4 regions of the Streptomyces sp. NPDC051183 genome follow, and region 1 is predicted to be linked to each of the others. Evidence: riboswitches for the same ligand, from Rfam matches in the RefSeq annotation. Region 1 holds a riboswitch; each other region holds the start of a gene.
What was found. Region 1 has a riboswitch for cobalamin ahead of metE (5-methyltetrahydropteroyltriglutamate--homocysteine S-methyltransferase). Riboswitches for the same ligand answer to the same signal wherever they lie in the genome.
Positions count from the first base shown of each region.

Region 1 (4,205 bases):
GGCAGCGGCGCCGTCGCGCTGAACGGCCTCATGGAGGACGCCGCGACCGCGGAGATCGCCCGCGTCCAGATCTGGCAGTGGCTCCGCCACGACCGGGTGGACCGGGGCACGGTCATCGACCTCCTCGACGCCGAATGCGCCGCCCTGGAAGCCGAGGACCCCGAGGCACTCGTCCTCGAAGCGCGCGAGGTCTTCGTGGACACGGCACTGTCGGGCCGACTCCCCGCCTTCTTCACGCCCGAGGCCTACACCCGCCACCTCGTCCGCAGCGCCGCCCTCACCGCGCAGGTGAACGCGTGAACGCCGCGGTACGGCCGAGCCCGATCCGGCGCGTCGGCATCGTCGGCGGGGGCCGGATGGGCGCCGGCATCGCCGAGGTGTGCGCCCGGGCCGGTCTGGACACCGTCGTCGCCGAGTCGGACGCCGCGGCCGCTCTCGCCGCCCGGGAGCGGATCGCCGTCTCCCTGGAGCGCGCCGTCCAGCGGGGCAAGCTGGACCGCCTCTCCGCGGAGGACGCGCTGGCCCGACTGCTGTTCACGGGGGACCTGGAGGATCTCGCCGACCGCCAGCTGGTCGTCGAGGCGGTCACCGAGAACCCCGACGTCAAGACCGAGATCTTCACCGCCCTCGACAAGATCGTCGCGGACCCCGGTGCGGTCCTCGCCACGAACACCTCCGCGATCCCCATCATGCGCCTGGGCATGGCGACCGGACGCGCCGACAGGGTGGTGGGCCTGCACTTCTTCAACCCCGTGCCCGTACTGCCGCTCGTCGAGGTCGTGTCCTCCCTCCACACCTCGGCGGACACCCTCGCCGCCGTGGAGGCCTTCGCAGGGGAAACCCTGGGCAAGACCACGGTCCGCTCCCGGGACCGGGCCGGATTCGTCGTCAACGCCCTGCTGATCCCCTACCTGCTGTCGGCCGTCCGGATGGCCGAATCCGGCTTCGCCAGTGCCGAAGACGTCGACGCCGGCATGGAACTGGGCTGTGCCCACCCGATGGGTCCGCTCAAGCTCGCCGACCTCATCGGCCTGGACACGGTCGCGGCCATCGCGGAATCCCTCTACGAGGAGTTCAAGGAACCGCTCTACGCCCCGCCCCCGCTGCTCCAGCGGATGGTGCAGGCCGGGCTCCTCGGCCGCAAGAGCGGCCGCGGGTTCCACACGTACGGCCGGGGCTGAGGGGCCCCGGCAGGTCTCCGGGCCGAGGGTGCCCGGAGGTGCGCGGGAACGGTGGGGTACGGCGAGTGGTGTCGCCGTACCCCACCGCACGTGCGTGCGCGCCGCGTTGACGCCCCTCCCGCCGGGAACCGGGAACCGGGACACGGGGCCGGGGACGGGGACCGCGGGACATCCCTTAAGGTGGCCGATGCAGCTGGTTCGCCCCGTCCGCCAGGCGGGATGCGTCGTAAGAGGGAACCCGGTGGGAATCCGGGACTGCCCCGCAGCGGTGAGCGGGAACGACCGCCGTCATACGCACTGGGACCGGACAACGGTCCTGGGAAGCGACGGCCAGTAGGTGCCCGCCGGGAGACCGGCAGGCGTGCCCGCGAGTCCGAAGACCTGCCCGTTGCCCGCACGCGGACGTATTCCGCGGGCGGATATCCCGGTGACCTCGTGGGCGGGTCGGCGTACACAGCGAGCGGCACGTGCGGTGTTTCCTCCCGCGGCGTGGTCCGCACGTTCTGTCGTCCCTTCGCGTCCGCGTCCCGTCGTCCGGGATGTTCTGGACACATCTCGCGAAGGAGAGTTCCGTGACAGCGAAGCCCGCAGCCGCGGCAGCACGAGCCACCGTGTACGGCTACCCCCGCCAGGGTCAGAACCGCGAACTGAAGAAAGCGATCGAGGGCTACTGGAAGGGCCGGGTCACCGCAGACGCCCTCCGGGAGACCGCGGCCGGACTGCGCCGTTCCCACTGGCAGCAGCTGGCCGACGCCGGCATCAGCGAGGTCCCGACCGGCGACTTCTCGTACTACGACCACGTACTGGACACCAGTGTCATGGTCGGCGCAGTCCCCGGGCGGCACCGCACGGCCGTGGCCGCCGACGCGCTCGACGGCTACTTCGCGATGGCGCGCGGCACCCAGGACGTGGCCCCGCTGGAGATGACCAAGTGGTTCGACACCAACTACCACTACCTGGTCCCCGAGCTCGGCCCCGACACCGTCTTCACCGCCGACCCGGCCAAGCAGGTCGCCGAGCTGGAGGAGGCCCTCGCGCTCGGCCACACCGCCCGCCCGGTGCTCGTCGGCCCGATCACGTACCTGCTGCTGGCCAAGCCGGCCCCCGGCGTGGCAGCGGACTTCGAGCCGCTGGCGCTGCTGGACCGGCTGCTCCCCGTCTACGCCGAGGTCCTCGCAGCCCTGCGGGCCGCCGGGGCGCAGTGGGTCCAGCTCGACGAGCCCGCCCTGGTGCAGGACCGCACCCCGGCCGAGCTGAAGGCCGCCGCCCGCGCCTACCGCGACCTCGGCGCCCTGACCGACCGCCCCGAGCTGCTCGTCGCCTCGTACTTCGGCCGGCTCGGCCAGGCCCTCCAGGTGCTCGCCGCCTCCCCCGTCGAGGGCCTGGCGCTCGACTTCACCGAGGCGGGCAGCGCCAACCTGGAGGACCTCGCGGCGGTCGGCGGGCTGCCGGGCAAGCGGCTGGTGGCCGGTGTCGTCAACGGCCGCAACATCTGGATCAACGACTTCGAGAAGTCGCTGGCCACCCTCGGCACGCTCCTGGGCCTCGCCGACCGGGTGGACGTCGCCGCCTCCTGCTCCCTGCTGCACGTCCCGCTCGACGCCTCCGCCGAGCGCGACATCGATCCGCAGGTCCGCCGCTGGCTCGCCTTCGCCCGGCAGAAGACCCGGGAGGTCTCCGTCCTGGCCCGAGGGCTCACCGGAGGCACGGACTCCATCGCACCCGAACTCGCCGCGAACCGGGCCGACCTGGCCTCCCGCGCCGCATCGGCCATCACCCACGACCGGGCCGTCCGGGCCCGCACCGCGGCCGTCACCGACGCCGACGGCCGCCGCTCCCAGCCGTACGCCGACCGGGCAGCCGCCCAGCGGGCGCACCTGGGCCTGCCGCTGCTGCCGACCACGACCATCGGGTCCTTCCCGCAGACCGACGAACTGCGCGCGGCCCGCGCCGACCTGCGCGCCGGGCGCATCGGCACGGCGGGCTACGAGGCACGCATCAAGCGCGAGATCGAGGAAGTGGTCTCCTTCCAGGAGAAGACCGGCATCGACGTCCTCGTCCACGGGGAGCCCGAACGCAACGACATGGTGCAGTACTTCGCCGAGCGGCTCACGGGCTACCTGGCCACCCAGCACGGCTGGGTCCAGTCCTATGGCACCCGCTACGTCCGCCCGCCGGTCCTGGCAGGGGACATCTCCCGCCCCGAGCCGATGACCGTCCGCTGGACCTCCTACGCCCAGTCCCTGACGGCCAAGCCGGTCAAGGGCATGCTGACCGGCCCCGTCACCATGCTGGCCTGGTCCTTCGTACGAGACGACCAGCCGCTCGGCGAGACCGCCCGCCAGGTGGCGCTCGCCCTGCGCGACGAGGTGGGAGACCTGGAGGCGGCCGGCACTCCGGTGATCCAGGTCGACGAACCGGCCCTGCGCGAGACGCTGCCGCTGCGCGCCGCCGACCACGAGCAGTACCTGGCGTGGGCCACCGAGTCCTTCAGGCTCACCACCAGCGGGGTCCGGCCGGACACCCAGATCCACACGCACATGTGCTACGCCGAGTTCGGCGACATCGTCCAGGCCATCGACGACCTCGACGCCGACGTCATCAGCCTGGAAGCCGCCCGCTCGCACATGCAGGTCGCCCGCGAACTCGCCGCCCACGGCTACCCGCGCGAGGCGGGCCCCGGCGTCTGGGACATCCACTCCCCGCGCGTCCCCAGCGCCGAGGAGGCGGCCGGTCTGCTGCGCACCGGCCTGGAAGCCATCCCGGCCGAGCGGCTGTGGGTCAACCCCGACTGCGGACTGAAGACCCGTGGTTGGGCCGAGACCCGTGCCTCCCTGGAGAACCTCGTCGCCGCCGCCCGCGAGGTCCGCTCCGCTCTCGCGGCCGACAACGCCTGACCCCCGAAACGGGTCCGGGGCCGGACACCCATGGGTGTCCGGCCCCGGACCGGCTGCGCTGTCGCGCGGGGTCAGCCGACGGCCGACACCGCGCGCGGCGCGGGGGCCTGCGCCCCGGCAGCATCGG
Region 1 covers NZ_JBFBBA010000017.1:123,219-127,423, forward strand. The annotation lists gene aceB (malate synthase A) at 1-300, shown strand, start outside; gene AB0M99_RS17460 (3-hydroxybutyryl-CoA dehydrogenase) at 297-1,181, shown strand; cobalamin riboswitch at 1,359-1,585, shown strand; gene metE (5-methyltetrahydropteroyltriglutamate--homocysteine S-methyltransferase) at 1,754-4,078, shown strand; gene AB0M99_RS17470 (CbtA family protein) at 4,150-4,205, opposite strand, start outside.

Region 2 (4,205 bases), on a different contig from region 1:
CCGCGGCCTCGGCGGCTGCGTCGGCCGGCGGGAGCGCCGCGGGGGTGGCGGCCTGCGCGGCGCGGGCGATCTTCGTCGCCGGGCGCGAGCGCAGGTAGTACGTGGTCTTCAGGCCCTGCTTCCAGGCGTACGCGTACATCGAGGACAGCTTCCCGATGGTCGGCGTCTCCAGGAACAGGTTCAGCGACTGCGACTGGTCGAGGAACGGCGTACGGGCCGCCGCCATGTCGATCAGGCCGCGCTGCGGGATCTCCCACGCCGTGCGGTACAGCTCGCGGACCTCGGCCGGGATCCAGCCGAAGCCCTGCACGGAGCCGCTGGACTCGCGCAGCGCCTCGCGGGTCTGCGCGTCCCAGACGCCGAGCTCCTTCAGCTCCTCCACCAGGTAGCCGTTGACCTGGAGGAACTCACCGCTGAGCGTCTCGCGCTTGAAGAGGTTGGAGACCTGCGGCTCGATGCACTCGTACACGCCGGCGATCGAGGCGATCGTCGCCGTCGGGGCGATGGCGAGAAGCAGCGAGTTGCGCATGCCGGTCTTCGCGACGCGGGCGCGCAGCGCGTCCCAGCGCTCGGGCCAGTTCAGCTCGATGCCCGCGTAGTGGTCCGGGTGCAGGACACCGCGGGCGGTGCGGGTCTGCTCCCAGGCCGGCAGCGGGCCGCTGCGCTCGGCGAGGTCGCAGGAGGCCTCGTACGCGGCGAGCATGATGCGCTCGGAGAGCTTCGTGGACAGCGCCTTCGCCTCGGGGGAGTCGAAGGGCAGCTTCAGCTTGAAGAAGACGTCCTGGAGGCCCATCGCGCCCAGGCCCACCGGGCGCCAGCGGGAGTTGGAGCGGCCGGCCTGCTCGGTCGGGTAGAAGTTGATGTCCACCACGCGGTCGAGGAAGGTCACCGCGGTGCGGACGGTCTCGTCCAGGCGCTCCCAGTCGATCTCGCCGTCCACCACGAAGGCACCCATGTTGACCGAGCCGAGGTTGCAGACGGCCGTCTCGCCGTCGTTGGTGACCTCGATGATCTCGGTGCACAGGTTGGAGGAGTGGACGACCGAGCCCGGCTCGGCGGTCTGGTTCGCCGTGCGGTTGGAGGCGTCCTTGAAGGTCATCCAGCCCTGGCCGGTCTGCGCGAGGGTGCGCATCATCCGGCCGTACAGGTCGCGCGCGGGCATGGTCTTGCGGGCCAGGCCGTCCGCCTCGGCCTTGCGGTAGGCGGCGTCGAACTCGTCGCCCCACAGGTCCACCAGCTCGGGGACATCGGCCGGGGAGAACAGCGACCAGTCGGCGTCGGCGTTCACGCGGCGCATGAACTCGTCCGGCACCCAGTGGGCGAGGTTCAGGTTGTGGGTGCGGCGCTGGTCCTCGCCGGTGTTGTCGCGGAGCTCCAGGAACTCCTCGATGTCCGCGTGCCAGGTCTCCAGGTACACGGCGGCGGCGCCCTTGCGGCGGCCGCCCTGGTTCACGGCGGCGACGGAGGCGTCGAGGGTCTTCAGGAACGGCACGATGCCGTTGGAGTGGCCGTTCGTACCGCGGATCAGCGAACCGCGGGCGCGGATGCGGGAGTACGAGAGACCGATGCCGCCGGCGTGCTTGGAGAGGCGCGCGACCTGGTGGTAGCGGTCGTAGATCGAGTCGAGCTCGTCCAGCGGGGAGTCCAGCAGGTAGCAGGAGGACATCTGCGGGTGCCGGGTGCCGGAGTTGAAGAGCGTGGGGGAGGACGGCAGGTAGTCGAGGCGGCTCATCAGCCGGTAGAGCGAGGCCACTTCCTCGACGGCGCGCAGGCTCTCGTCCTCGGCCAGGCCGCAGGCCACGCGCAGCATGAAGTACTGCGGGGTCTCGATGACCTGGCGGGTGATCGGGTGGCGCAGCAGGTAGCGGCTGTGCAGGGTGCGCAGGCCGAAGAAGCCGAAGCGGTCGTCGGCGCCCTCGGCGAGCGCGTGCTCGACCAGCGCGTCGAGGCGGTTCGCATGGGTGCGTACGAATTCGGCCGTGCGGTCGGCGATCAGGCCCTCGCGGTGGCCGACCTCGACGGAGGCGGAGAAGGGGGTGGCCCCCTGGCTCGCGGCCTCGTCGGCGACGGCGAACGTCAGCAGGCGCGCGGCCAGCCGGGAGTACGCCGGGTCCTCGGAGATCAGACCGGCGGCGGCCTCGGTGGCGAGCCCCCGCAGCTCGGCCTCGTCCGCGGTGGAGCTGCGCCCGCGCAGCGCGGCGGCGGCGACCCGGCCGGGGTCGGTGTCGGGGAGGTCGGCCGTCAGCTCGGTGAGAGTACGCAGCAACGCGGTCCCGGGACCCTCAGCTGCGGGCTGGTCGGACTCGGCGCGCGGCGCGGCAGGCGCGATGGTCACGGGGGGAGCTCTCCCTCGCTCGGCCCGGTCATCGGCGGGGCAGGGCGCGAGCGGGCGCATGCGGGCGTGGCAGGATCGCGTCCCCCGCATGGCGTCCACCGGCCCAACCGCGAGGCCCGGACGTGTCGGCACCCGGTTCGGTCGAGCCGGGCGCGCTGTCGGCAGGTCCTCGGACTTGGTGTCCGGTAGCCGGACACTTCATACCGTTGCGGGACAGTTCCGGATTCGCACCGGATTCCCCTGCGGCGACAGCAGCCATGAGCATACATGTGGGGGCGGCTGCATGCGGTAGCCCCCACATGTTGTGTCGGCTGCGACGTGCCGTCCGTGTGTCGTACCTCTCCGCTATCGTCGGAGACTGCACCGTCGAGGAAGGCGAGCGAGGCATGACCGTGATGACTGACCGGCCCCACATGCTGACCGAGGATTTCGAAGCCGTGGCGCGTATAGCGGCCCGCGAGCGAGTGGGGACGCGGCTGGAATTCATCGACGGGGTTATCAGGAGTAAGGCCATGCCGGACGGCGACCACCAGATGATCATCCAGTGGCTCACCCGGATCTGTATGCAGTACCGGCCGGAACTCTGGCTGCACCCGGGGCAGGGGATCAAGGCGCAGGAGTACCGCGCAGGCCGGGCGATTCCGGACGCGGCGCTGGCACCCTCCGGAGCGTTCGTCGGACAAGGCGACTGGGTCGAGCCAGGGCCGATCCTCATGGCCGTCGAGGTGACATCGTGGGACTCCGATACCCGTCGGCGGGACCACGTCGAGAAGCCTCGTGCCTACGCGGAGACCGGCATCCCCGTGTACCTGCTGATCGACCGGGCCAAGTGCGAGGTCTCCGTCTACAGCCAGCCCAACGGGCAGCGGTACGAGAGCACCCACGTCGTGGCATACGGCAAGGACGTCGAGCTCCCCGACCCCGTCGGCATCACCTTGCAGACCGAGGTCCTCAAGGACTGGGTGCGCTGATCAGGCCGAAGGGCCCCGCCGTCCCGATGCGGGACGGCGGGGCCTTCGTGCACCCAAGTGGGCTCAGCAGCAGCGGAACCCCTCGCGGGGGTCGGCCTCGCGGGCGTCCGTACGGGCGCGTTCGAAGGCCCGGCGGGTCATCGGCCGGGCCTGCGGGTCGTGGGAGCGGGCGTGGGCCGCGTAGCGGTCGTAGGCGGCCTCGCCCGAGAACTCCCGTACGTAGTACCGGACCCTCGCGAGCACGCTGCGCAGGCTCATGACGCCGCCGGCTCCTTGACCCGGCCGCCGCCCGAGTCGAGCCCGGCGGCGGCGAGCTCCGCCCGCTCCTCGGCGGTGGGGATCAGGCCGGCCGGGGCGACGATCTTCGACTCCGTCCACGGGACCTCGGAGAGCGCGACCGCGCCGGGGTTGCGGACGGCGGCCAGGCAGGTGCGGGCGGCGTCCAGCAGCACGATGACGATCAGGACCGCGAAGAGCACCGACAGGACCCCGTCCACGGTGGCGTTGGTGACCACGGTGTGCATCTCGTCCATGTTCTTGGCGGGCTTGAGGACCTTGCCCGCGTCGATGGCGTCCTGGTACTGGTCGCGCCGGGCGAAGAAGCCGACAGCCACGTCCGAGGAGAAGATCTTCTGCCAGCTCGCGGTGAGCGTGACGGCCACGTCCCAGGCCAGCGGCACACCCGTCACCCAGGCCCACTTGAGCCTGCCGGACTTGACCAGCAGCGTGGTGCAGACGGCCAGCGCGACCGCCGCGAGGAGCTGGTTCGCGATGCCGAACAGCGGGAAGAGCTGGTTGATGCCGCCCAGCGGGTCCTTGACGCCGACCCACAGGAAGTAGCCCCAGCCGCCGACGACGATCGCGCTCGCGAACCAGACGCCGGGCTTCCAGCTGACGTC
Region 2 covers NZ_JBFBBA010000009.1:37,463-41,667, reverse strand. The annotation lists gene AB0M99_RS10215 (ribonucleoside-diphosphate reductase subunit alpha) at 1-2,335, opposite strand, end outside; cobalamin riboswitch at 2,478-2,610, opposite strand; gene AB0M99_RS10210 (Uma2 family endonuclease) at 2,722-3,306, shown strand; gene AB0M99_RS10205 (YbdD/YjiX family protein) at 3,370-3,564, opposite strand; gene AB0M99_RS10200 (carbon starvation CstA family protein) at 3,561-4,205, opposite strand, start outside.
Region 2: it holds a riboswitch for cobalamin, as region 1 does, so the genes downstream of both, AB0M99_RS10215 (ribonucleoside-diphosphate reductase subunit alpha) here and metE (5-methyltetrahydropteroyltriglutamate--homocysteine S-methyltransferase) in region 1, are expected to answer to the same signal.

Region 3 (4,205 bases), on a different contig from region 1:
TTCGTACGCGAGGACTGCGCCGGCTGGAACGTCCCCGCGGTCCCGCCGTCGGCCCGGGAGGTCACCCGCAGTGACATCCCCACCCTCGTCATGTCGGGCGGATTCGACTCCCAGACCGGCGCCGAGAGCGGCACGTACGTGGCCCGCACCCTGCCCCGATCCACCGTCGTCACCATCCCGTACAACCCCCACGTGGTCCTCGCCACGTCGAAGTGCGCGCAGTCCATCGCCGTCTCGTTCTTCAACACCCCCACGGCCCCGAACACGGGCTGCCTCAAGGACGTGGAGCCCCCGAAGTTCGAGATCGGTCCTTGACGCGACCTAAGCCTCGGGTGTGATGCCCGAGGTTCCAGTAGCGGTGTCCGCGGCGTCGAAGTGCTTGGCCGCCCGGTCGAAGTAGCGCAGCAGCTCGACCGGGAACGGCATCACGAGGGTGGAGTTCTTCTCCGCCGCCACCTCGACCACCGTCTGCAGCAAGCGCAACTGCATCGCCTCCGGCGTATCGGCCGTGATCCGTGAGGCCGATGGTTGTACTCTGCGCAGCCCGCCCTTGACCTGCGATGAGCGGCAGGGAGCAGACAAACCGGGAGTTTCCTTACGCTTCGGACCATACCCAAGTCCGACATCTAGCTTTCGGATGTTTCCGCAGGTCAGTCCCCCTGATCCCTTCGGGTGCGTCTTGCCGGCGTGAAAACATGGCTGCGGCGCCTGCCCGCCGATGCCGGTAGCTCGTTGGGACGTTGAGCCCGTAGGTCAGTCTGGTGCCGGGGCCGCAGAGGGGCCACGCACTGTTGCCATCGAGCACGTCGGTCAGATTCTCGCTCCCCCCGCGGCCCCTTGGGCAGGCGTCGGCCCGTACGGACCAATACCGGGGTCAGCCGAGATACGGCCGGAAGGGATAGTAGGGCGATCTCGAGAGGCTGACTTGCCCCGCGTGCATGGCTGTTGCGGAGGTTGCGCGTGGTGGGGCGGGATATGTTGATCTGGGCCAGTTCATAGCCCCGGGTTTCCGTCATTCGCGCACGACAACCTGTACGGGCGCCCGCCCCCGGTACCCCGAGGGGCGGACGCCCTGCCGCTCCGGCCCTCAGGCGAGGGGGTTGCGGGCGGATTTGGAGCCCTCGGAGCAGGGGTCGGTGCCCCACTCCTCGTTACAGATGATGAGTGCGATGTTGGCGATGTTGTAGCCGTCCGAGAGGCTCAGGCCATTGTGCGGCGTCCCGCTCCCGTTGCAGCCGTTGTAGTCGTAGCGGAGCGTCGAGGTTGTCCAGTACTGACCGTTCGTCCGGTAGACCTTGAACTTCGCGTACACCGGGTTGGCATTGCACTTGGTGTCGCGGACGGTGAGGTTAATGTTGGACAGGCTGCCCGGGCCTGCCCACGTCCACGAGGCGCTCGCCGTGCCGTATCCGCTGGTCACCGAGGCGGATCCGGTAGCGGCGTGGGCGGTGCCTGGAAGCGCGAGGACGACCGCGGCGGCGGCCGCGGCGGTCGGCAGGGCATGACGGATGCGCATCGTTCCCCCTGGTCGGTCGCTGATGACGGGCCGAACCTAGCGCCCCGTCCCGGCAGAACGACAGGCTCCATAGCAAAGCCCCAGGTCAGCGACCTGGGGCTTGTTTGTTGTCTAGACCTATTGGGTGCCATGCGCGCCACGAGCTCGCTGAGGCAGAGCTCCGGGCGGGCTCCCCCGAGCCCGACGACCACGCGCTGTGGCCGGTCGCACAGTTGTGGGTCTGGCGGGGCTGCGGCCGGTTCTGCGATGCTTCCGTCCGACAAGCGACGGCGGAACGAGGAAGCCGGTGAGATTCCGGCACGGTACCGCCACTGTGTAGGGGGAGCGACTCCACCCATGGCCACCGCCCCATCCGGGGGTGGGAAGGCCGGAGAAGCCGTGATCCCGAGTCAGGAGACTCACGCCGTCGCACCTCGATGTACGGGGCGGATTTCCCCAGGAGAGGCGGTGGCACTCGTGTGCCTGCGTATGCGTTGTGGCGGCTTCGCGCTGCCCGTGGTTCTTCGGAGCCGGTCTGCCCGGGTTGATTCCCGCGCCCGTTCCCTCCTCAGGTTCTGACGACCCCCTCCCCCAGCGGGTTCCTTCCCGTGCGCCCGCATCACGTGCCCTGCGTACCAGTGCTGCGCACTGCCCATGAACGTCACCAGGAGTCACCTTGTCCGTACGATCCGCCATGCCCGGTCGCCGTCAGGCAGCCGTGGTGGCCTTCCTCGCCGCCGCCCTCACGCTCACCGCGTGCGGCAGCGACGCCGGCCCGCCCGCCGACGCCAAGGCCCAGGCCGTCGGGGGGGGTTGCATCAAGGACTTCGACCCGGCCAAGGACTACTTCCCGGTCAAGTCGACGGTGGAGCACGCCAAGAACTTCACGCTCCGGTACGAGAAGAGCTACCAGGTGCTCACCGTCAACGAGCCCTTCCCCAAGGGGAAGCCCGAGTCGTACGTCCTGGTCAAGTGCGGTGCGCCAAAGCCGGAGTTGACCGGTGAGCTGGCGTCCGCGCAGCAGGTCACGGTTCCGGTCAAGAGCCTGTACTCCGCCTCCACCACCCACCTGCCGCTGCTCACCGAGACCGGCGCCCTCGACGTGCTGACGGGGGTGGCGAGCACCGCGACCATCTCCTCCGCCCAGGTGATCGAGCGGGTGAAGGCAGGGAAGGTCACCGAGTACGCCAAGGACCGTACGCTCAACGCCGAGACGGTCATCGGCGCCAAGCCGGATGTACTGATGACCCAGGGCACCGACGACCCGCAGTACCCGAAGCTGCGCCAGGCCGGAATCGCCGTCGTCGCCAACGCCGAGTGGCTGGAGGCCAGTCCGCTCGGCCGCGCCGAGTGGGTCAAGGCGATGGCCGCGCTCACCGGGGCGGAGCAGCGAGCCGGCGAGGTCTTCGACACCATCGAGACCGACTACCGGAAGGTCGCCGAGAAGGGCGCACAGGCGGTAAAGGACGGCAAGACCGTCGAAATCCTGCCCGGCACGATGTACCAGGGCACCTGGTACATGCCCGCCGGCGGCAGCTACGCCGCCCAGCTGATCAAGGACGCGGGCGGCACCTACCCCTGGGCCGGCGAGGCGGGCACCGGCAACCTGCAGCTGAACTTCGAGGCCGTGTACGCCAAGGGCGGCGAGGCCCCGGTCTGGATCGCCGACCAGAAGTGGAAGTCCACCGCCGACGCGGTGAAGGCGGACAACCGGTACGGGCAGTTGAAGGCTCTCTCCGGCGGTGCGGTCTGGACGAACACCAAGGCGCTCGGCCCCGGCGGCGGCAACGACTACTTCGAGCGCGGCGTGCTGCGCCCTGACCTGGTCCTCGCCGACCTCTTCGCGCTGATGCACCCGGACCAGGCGAAGGACCACACGTTCACCTTCTACCAGCCGGTGCCGAAGGCGTGACGACGCACACGGCAACCGCGCCGACCGCCGTCCCGGATGCCCCCGACGCCCCGCGGCCGCTGCGGGCGGGGCGGCGGCGCCTCGCCGTCGTCCTCGCCCTCGCGGCCGGTACCGCCACGCTGTTCGTCCTCACCATCGCGACCGGCTCCCACCCGGTGCCGGTCGCGGAGGTGGTGCGGATCCTGTTCGGCGGCACCGCCGAGGACCCGCGATGGACGGTGATCGTCGAGCAGGTGCGGCTGCCGCGCGCGCTGACCGCCGCCGCCGTCGGTGCCGCCCTGGCGGTGGCGGGCGCACAGATGCAGACCTTGTTCCGCAACGCGCTGGCCGACCCGTTCTCCCTCGGGGTGAGTTCGGGCGCGAGCATGGGCGTCGCCGCCGTGGTGGTCGGCACCGGCGGGGTGGCCGGAAGCTTCACCGGAAACCTCGCCGGACTGGGGCGTGGGGGCGTCGTCCTGGCCGCCTCGCTCGGCGCCGCCGCCGTGCTGGCCCTCGTACTGCTGCTCTCGCGATGGGTCCAGTCGGCCGTCACCCTGCTCGTCATCGGTGTCATGATCGGGTCGGCGGCCACCGCCGTGGTCGGCGTGATGCTCGTCTACGCCCGTCCCGAACGCGCCCAGCAGTTCGTCATGTGGGGCCTGGGCAGCTTCAGCGCCACGACCTGGCCCGACCTCCAGGTCATGCTGCCCGTCATCGGAGCCGGACTGCTGACCGCCCTGCTCACCGCCAAACGCCTCAACGCCCTGCTGCTCGGCGAGGACTACGCCCGCACCATGGGGCTGAACGTGCGGCGCAGCC
Region 3 covers NZ_JBFBBA010000024.1:100,527-104,731, reverse strand. The annotation lists gene AB0M99_RS22005 (alpha/beta hydrolase) at 1-315, shown strand, start outside; partial or broken gene AB0M99_RS22000 (slipin family protein) at 322-522, opposite strand; gene AB0M99_RS21995 (hypothetical protein) at 1,088-1,516, opposite strand; cobalamin riboswitch at 1,752-1,937, shown strand; gene AB0M99_RS21990 (ABC transporter substrate-binding protein) at 2,172-3,407, shown strand; gene AB0M99_RS21985 (iron ABC transporter permease) at 3,404-4,205, shown strand, end outside.
Region 3: it holds a riboswitch for cobalamin, as region 1 does, so the genes downstream of both, AB0M99_RS21990 (ABC transporter substrate-binding protein) here and metE (5-methyltetrahydropteroyltriglutamate--homocysteine S-methyltransferase) in region 1, are expected to answer to the same signal.

Region 4 (4,205 bases), on a different contig from region 1:
ACGCCGTGGTGGATCTCGTACCCCTCGACCGGCTCGCCGAGCGCCGAACCCACCGGCCGCGCGAGGGTCTTCTCCCGCTCGAAGCGGATGCGTACGGGCAGCAGGCCGAGGCCGTCCACGTCCCCCGCCCGGGATTCGACCTCGTCGGAGATCCGCTCGCCCAGCACCTGGAACCCGCCGCAGATCCCGAGCACCGGCCGGCCCTCCGCGGCCCGCCGGACCAGCGCGTCGGCCAGGCCCCGCTCGCGCAGCCAGGCCAGGGCCTTGACCGTGCCCCGGGTGCCGGGCACGACGACCAGGTCCGCGTCGGCCAGCTCCTCCGCCCGGTCCACGAACCGCACCACGACCCCCGGCTCCGCCGCGAGCGCGTCGACGTCCGTGAAGTTCGACATCAGCGGCACCGCGCACACCGCGACCCGCAGCACGTCCTCGCCGACCGGCGGGGCGACCACGGACTCCCGTACCGCGCCGCGCAGCGAGACCCGCAGCCCGTCCTCCTCGTCGATGCCCAGTCCGTGCTGGAAGGGCAGCACCCCGTACGTCCCCCGCCCGGTGAGCCCGCGCAGCATCTCCATGCCGGGCTCCAGCAGGGAGACGTCGCCGCGGAACTTGTTCACCATGTACCCGGCGATCAGCGACTGGTCCTCGGGCGAGAGCAGCGCCGTCGTCCCGAAGAAGGACGCGAAGACCCCGCCCCGGTCGATGTCCCCGACCACGACGACCGGGAACCGCGCGGCCCGCGCGATGCCCATGTTCACGATGTCGGTCCGGCGCAGGTTGATCTCGGCCGGACTCCCCGCCCCCTCGCAGATCACGGCGTCATACGTGCCCCGCAGCTGCTCCAGGCAGTCCGTGACGATGCCGAGCAACTGCTCCTGCCGCCCGCCGTGGTAGCCGCGGGCGCTCATCTCGCCCACCGGCTTGCCCAGCAGCACCACCTGGCTGCTGCGGTCGCTGCCGGGCTTGAGCAGCACCGGGTTCATCAGCGCGGTCGGCTCCACGCGCGCGGCCTGCGCCTGCATCGCCTGCGCTCGCCCGATCTCGGCGCCCTCGCGGGTCACGAAGGAGTTCAGCGACATGTTCTGCGCCTTGAACGGGGCCACCTTCACGCCCTGCCGGGCCAGCCAGCGGCAGATGCCCGCCGTGACCACGCTCTTGCCCGCGTCCGATGTCGTACCGGCGACGAGCAGTCCGCCGCCGCGCTTCGCGCCGCTCATGCGCGCCGCCCCTTCCTCGTCCTGCGGGAGACCCCGGAGCCCAGGGAGACCCGGGCCACCAGCAGCCGGGCCGATACGCAGGCGCCCAGCGCCAGCCACGTCACCTGCCGCGACAGCCGTACCGCCCGCTCGATGTCCGCGACCTCCACCGGCCGCCCCTGCGCGCCGTTCAGGACGGCCCGGTGCTCGACCCGGCCGCCGTACGCGAGGGTGCCGCCGAGGCGTACGCCGAGCGCACCGGCGAACGAGGCCTCCACGGGCCCGGCGTTCGGGCTCGGATGGGCGGCGGCGTCGGCGCGCCAGGCCCGTACGGCCCCCCGCCGGTCGGGACCGGCCAGTACGGCGGCGAGCGCGGTCAGCCGGGCGCCCGGCCAGCCCGCGACGTCGTCCAGCCGGGCCGAGGCCCAGCCGTAGCGCAGGTAGCGGGGGGACTTGTGGCCGACCATCGCGTCCAGGGTGTTCACGGCGCGGAAGGCCAGCAGCCCGGGGACGCCGGCGACGGCTCCCCAGACCAGGGCCCCGACCACCGCGTCGGAGGTGTTCTCGGCGACCGACTCCACGACGGCGCGGGCCATCTGCTGCTCGTCGAGGGAGTGCGGGTCGCGCCCGCACAGGTGCGGCAGCCGCTCCCGGGCCACCTCTGCGTCCCCGGCGGCGAGCGCGCCGCCGATGGCGCGGGCCTCCCGGCCCAGCGAGGTGCCGCCCACGACGGCCCAGGTGGCGGCGGCGGTCAGAGCGATACGGGCGGCCGCGGGCCGGGAGCGCACGGCCCGTGCGCCCAGCGCGCCGACAACGGCCGCGCCCCCGGCGCACACCAGGGTGTGCAGGACGCCCCGGGCGCGGTCGTCGCGCCACAGGGCACGCTCGACGGCGGCGGCGGTCCGTCCGAAGGCGGCCACGGGGTGCCCGCGGCGAGGATCACCGAGGATCCGGTCGCCGATCAGGCCGGCCGTGGCGCCGTACGCGAAAACGCGATCGGCACGCATGGTGGCAGGTATGTCCTCACTCAGGGTCCGCGCCCTGGTTCGACGTGACCGGCGGCGAGAGTTCCTGGCTCCCGGATCCGCTCGGCAGAGCGTCCGGTGACAGTGGCGGGACCGCGCCGGATTCGCACCGGACTTCCTCTCCATGCCGCCGTATTGGCTCGGGCAGTCCACCACGCACCGCGAACGCCCGTCAACTCGCCGTTGACCTGCGACGGCGTACGCGAAAGCTCCCTCCGGGAGAAACCCGGAGGGAGCCCTGACGCGTGGTGTGCGAGTGCCTCAGCTGACGATCAGGTAGATGGCGTAGGTCACGGCCGCCGCGCACAGCGCGAAGCAGGCGTACGCGCCGCTGCGGGCCAGGGTGGCGGCGCCGCCCTGCTCGGTGGCGGCCTCGTGCTTGGAGAGGCCCACGAGGCCCAGGGTGAAGAGGGCCACGAGCGCGACGGTGGCGGAGAGGCTGACCCCGAAGACGGAGCCGAGTGCTGCCCAGTCGATCTTCATACTGCCGTTTCCTCTGTCGTTCTCGGGGTCAGACCGCGGCGGCCGGAGCCGCAGGGGTCGCCGGGGTGGCCGTCGTGGCCGGGATGGTGGCCTTGAGGGCGTCGTCCGTCACCGCGGCGGTCGTGCCCGCGGTCGGCGGGACGGCGACGGCGGCCATGGCGGTGGTGACCACACCGGGCTGCTCGGCTTCGGCGCCGGCCGGCGCCACGTCGTTGACGTTGTTGTGGTCGACGACCTGGCGGCGGGAGATGACCCAGATGGCGATGCACGAGGCGACCAGGAAGACCGCCACGCCGGCGACGCCGACGTCACCGGTGCGCATGACCAGCTCGGCGCCGGAGGCGACGAGGGCGGCGGCCGGCAGGGTCAGGCCCCACGCGATGAACATGCGGGTGGCGGTGGACCAGCGGACCACACCGCCCTTGCGGCCCAGGCCCGCACCCATGACCGCGCCGGAGCAGGCGTGGGTGGTGGAGAGGGAGAAGCCGAGGCTGGAGGAGGCCAGGATGACGCTGGCGGCCGAGGTCTGGGCGGCGAAGCCCTGCTGCGGCTGCAGGTCGGTCAGGCCGCTGCCCATGGTGCGGATGATGCGCCAGCCGCCGAGGTAGGTGCCCATCGCGATGGCCAGGCCGGCGGAGACGATGACCCAGACCGGCGGGTTGGACCCGGGGGCGAGCGCACCGCCGGCGACCAGCGCCAGGGTGATGATGCCCATCGTCTTCTGCGCGTCGTTGGTGCCGTGCGCGAGGGAGACGAGACCGGCCGAGGCGATCTGACCGGCGCGGTAGCCCTTGGTGGAGGTCTTCTCGCCGACCTTGTTGCCGAGCTTGTAGGTGAGCTTGGCGGCCAGCATCGCGGCGATGCCGGCGACCAGGGGCGCGGCGATCGCGGGGATGAGCACCTTGGTGACGACGACGCTGCCGTTGACGGCGTCCAGGCCGGCGGAGGCGACCGCGGCGCCGATCAGGCCGCCCATCAGGGCGTGGGAGGAGCTGGAGGGGAGCCCGACGAGCCAGGTGACGAGGTTCCAGAGGATCGCGCCGACCAGGGCCGCGAAGATCACTTCTGGCTGAATGCCCTCTTCGTTGACCAGGCCCTTGGAGATCGTCTTGGCGACCTCCACGGACATGAACGCGCCGACGAGGTTCAGGACGGCGGACATGGCCACCGCAGTCTTGGGCTTGAGGGCGCCGGTCGAGATGGTGGTGGCCATCGCGTTGGCCGTGTCGTGAAAACCGTTCGTGAAGTCGAACACGAGAGCGGTGATGATCACGATCCCGAGGAGAAGCGTTATGTGCTCCATTTACCCAGGCTTCTGTTTGACGTCAGTGGCTCGTGGACCGTAAGCAACCTGGATGAACGGAAGGTGAACTGAGACGGGCGAAGCGGTGTCTCGCCCCGGCATGCCATCGGGACGTTTGTCCCGCTACAGCGGTAGATATATCGATTGACGCACGTCAGAGCCGGGTGAACGGAACCCCTCGCGGGAGACCTCCGGCAC
Region 4 covers NZ_JBFBBA010000016.1:110,402-114,606, forward strand. The annotation lists partial or broken gene AB0M99_RS16610 (cobyric acid synthase) at 1-1,217, opposite strand, end outside; gene AB0M99_RS16615 (cobalamin biosynthesis protein) at 1,214-2,203, opposite strand; cobalamin riboswitch at 2,239-2,368, opposite strand; gene AB0M99_RS16620 (hypothetical protein) at 2,483-2,704, opposite strand; gene AB0M99_RS16625 (inorganic phosphate transporter) at 2,733-4,007, opposite strand.
Region 4: it holds a riboswitch for cobalamin, as region 1 does, so the genes downstream of both, AB0M99_RS16615 (cobalamin biosynthesis protein) here and metE (5-methyltetrahydropteroyltriglutamate--homocysteine S-methyltransferase) in region 1, are expected to answer to the same signal.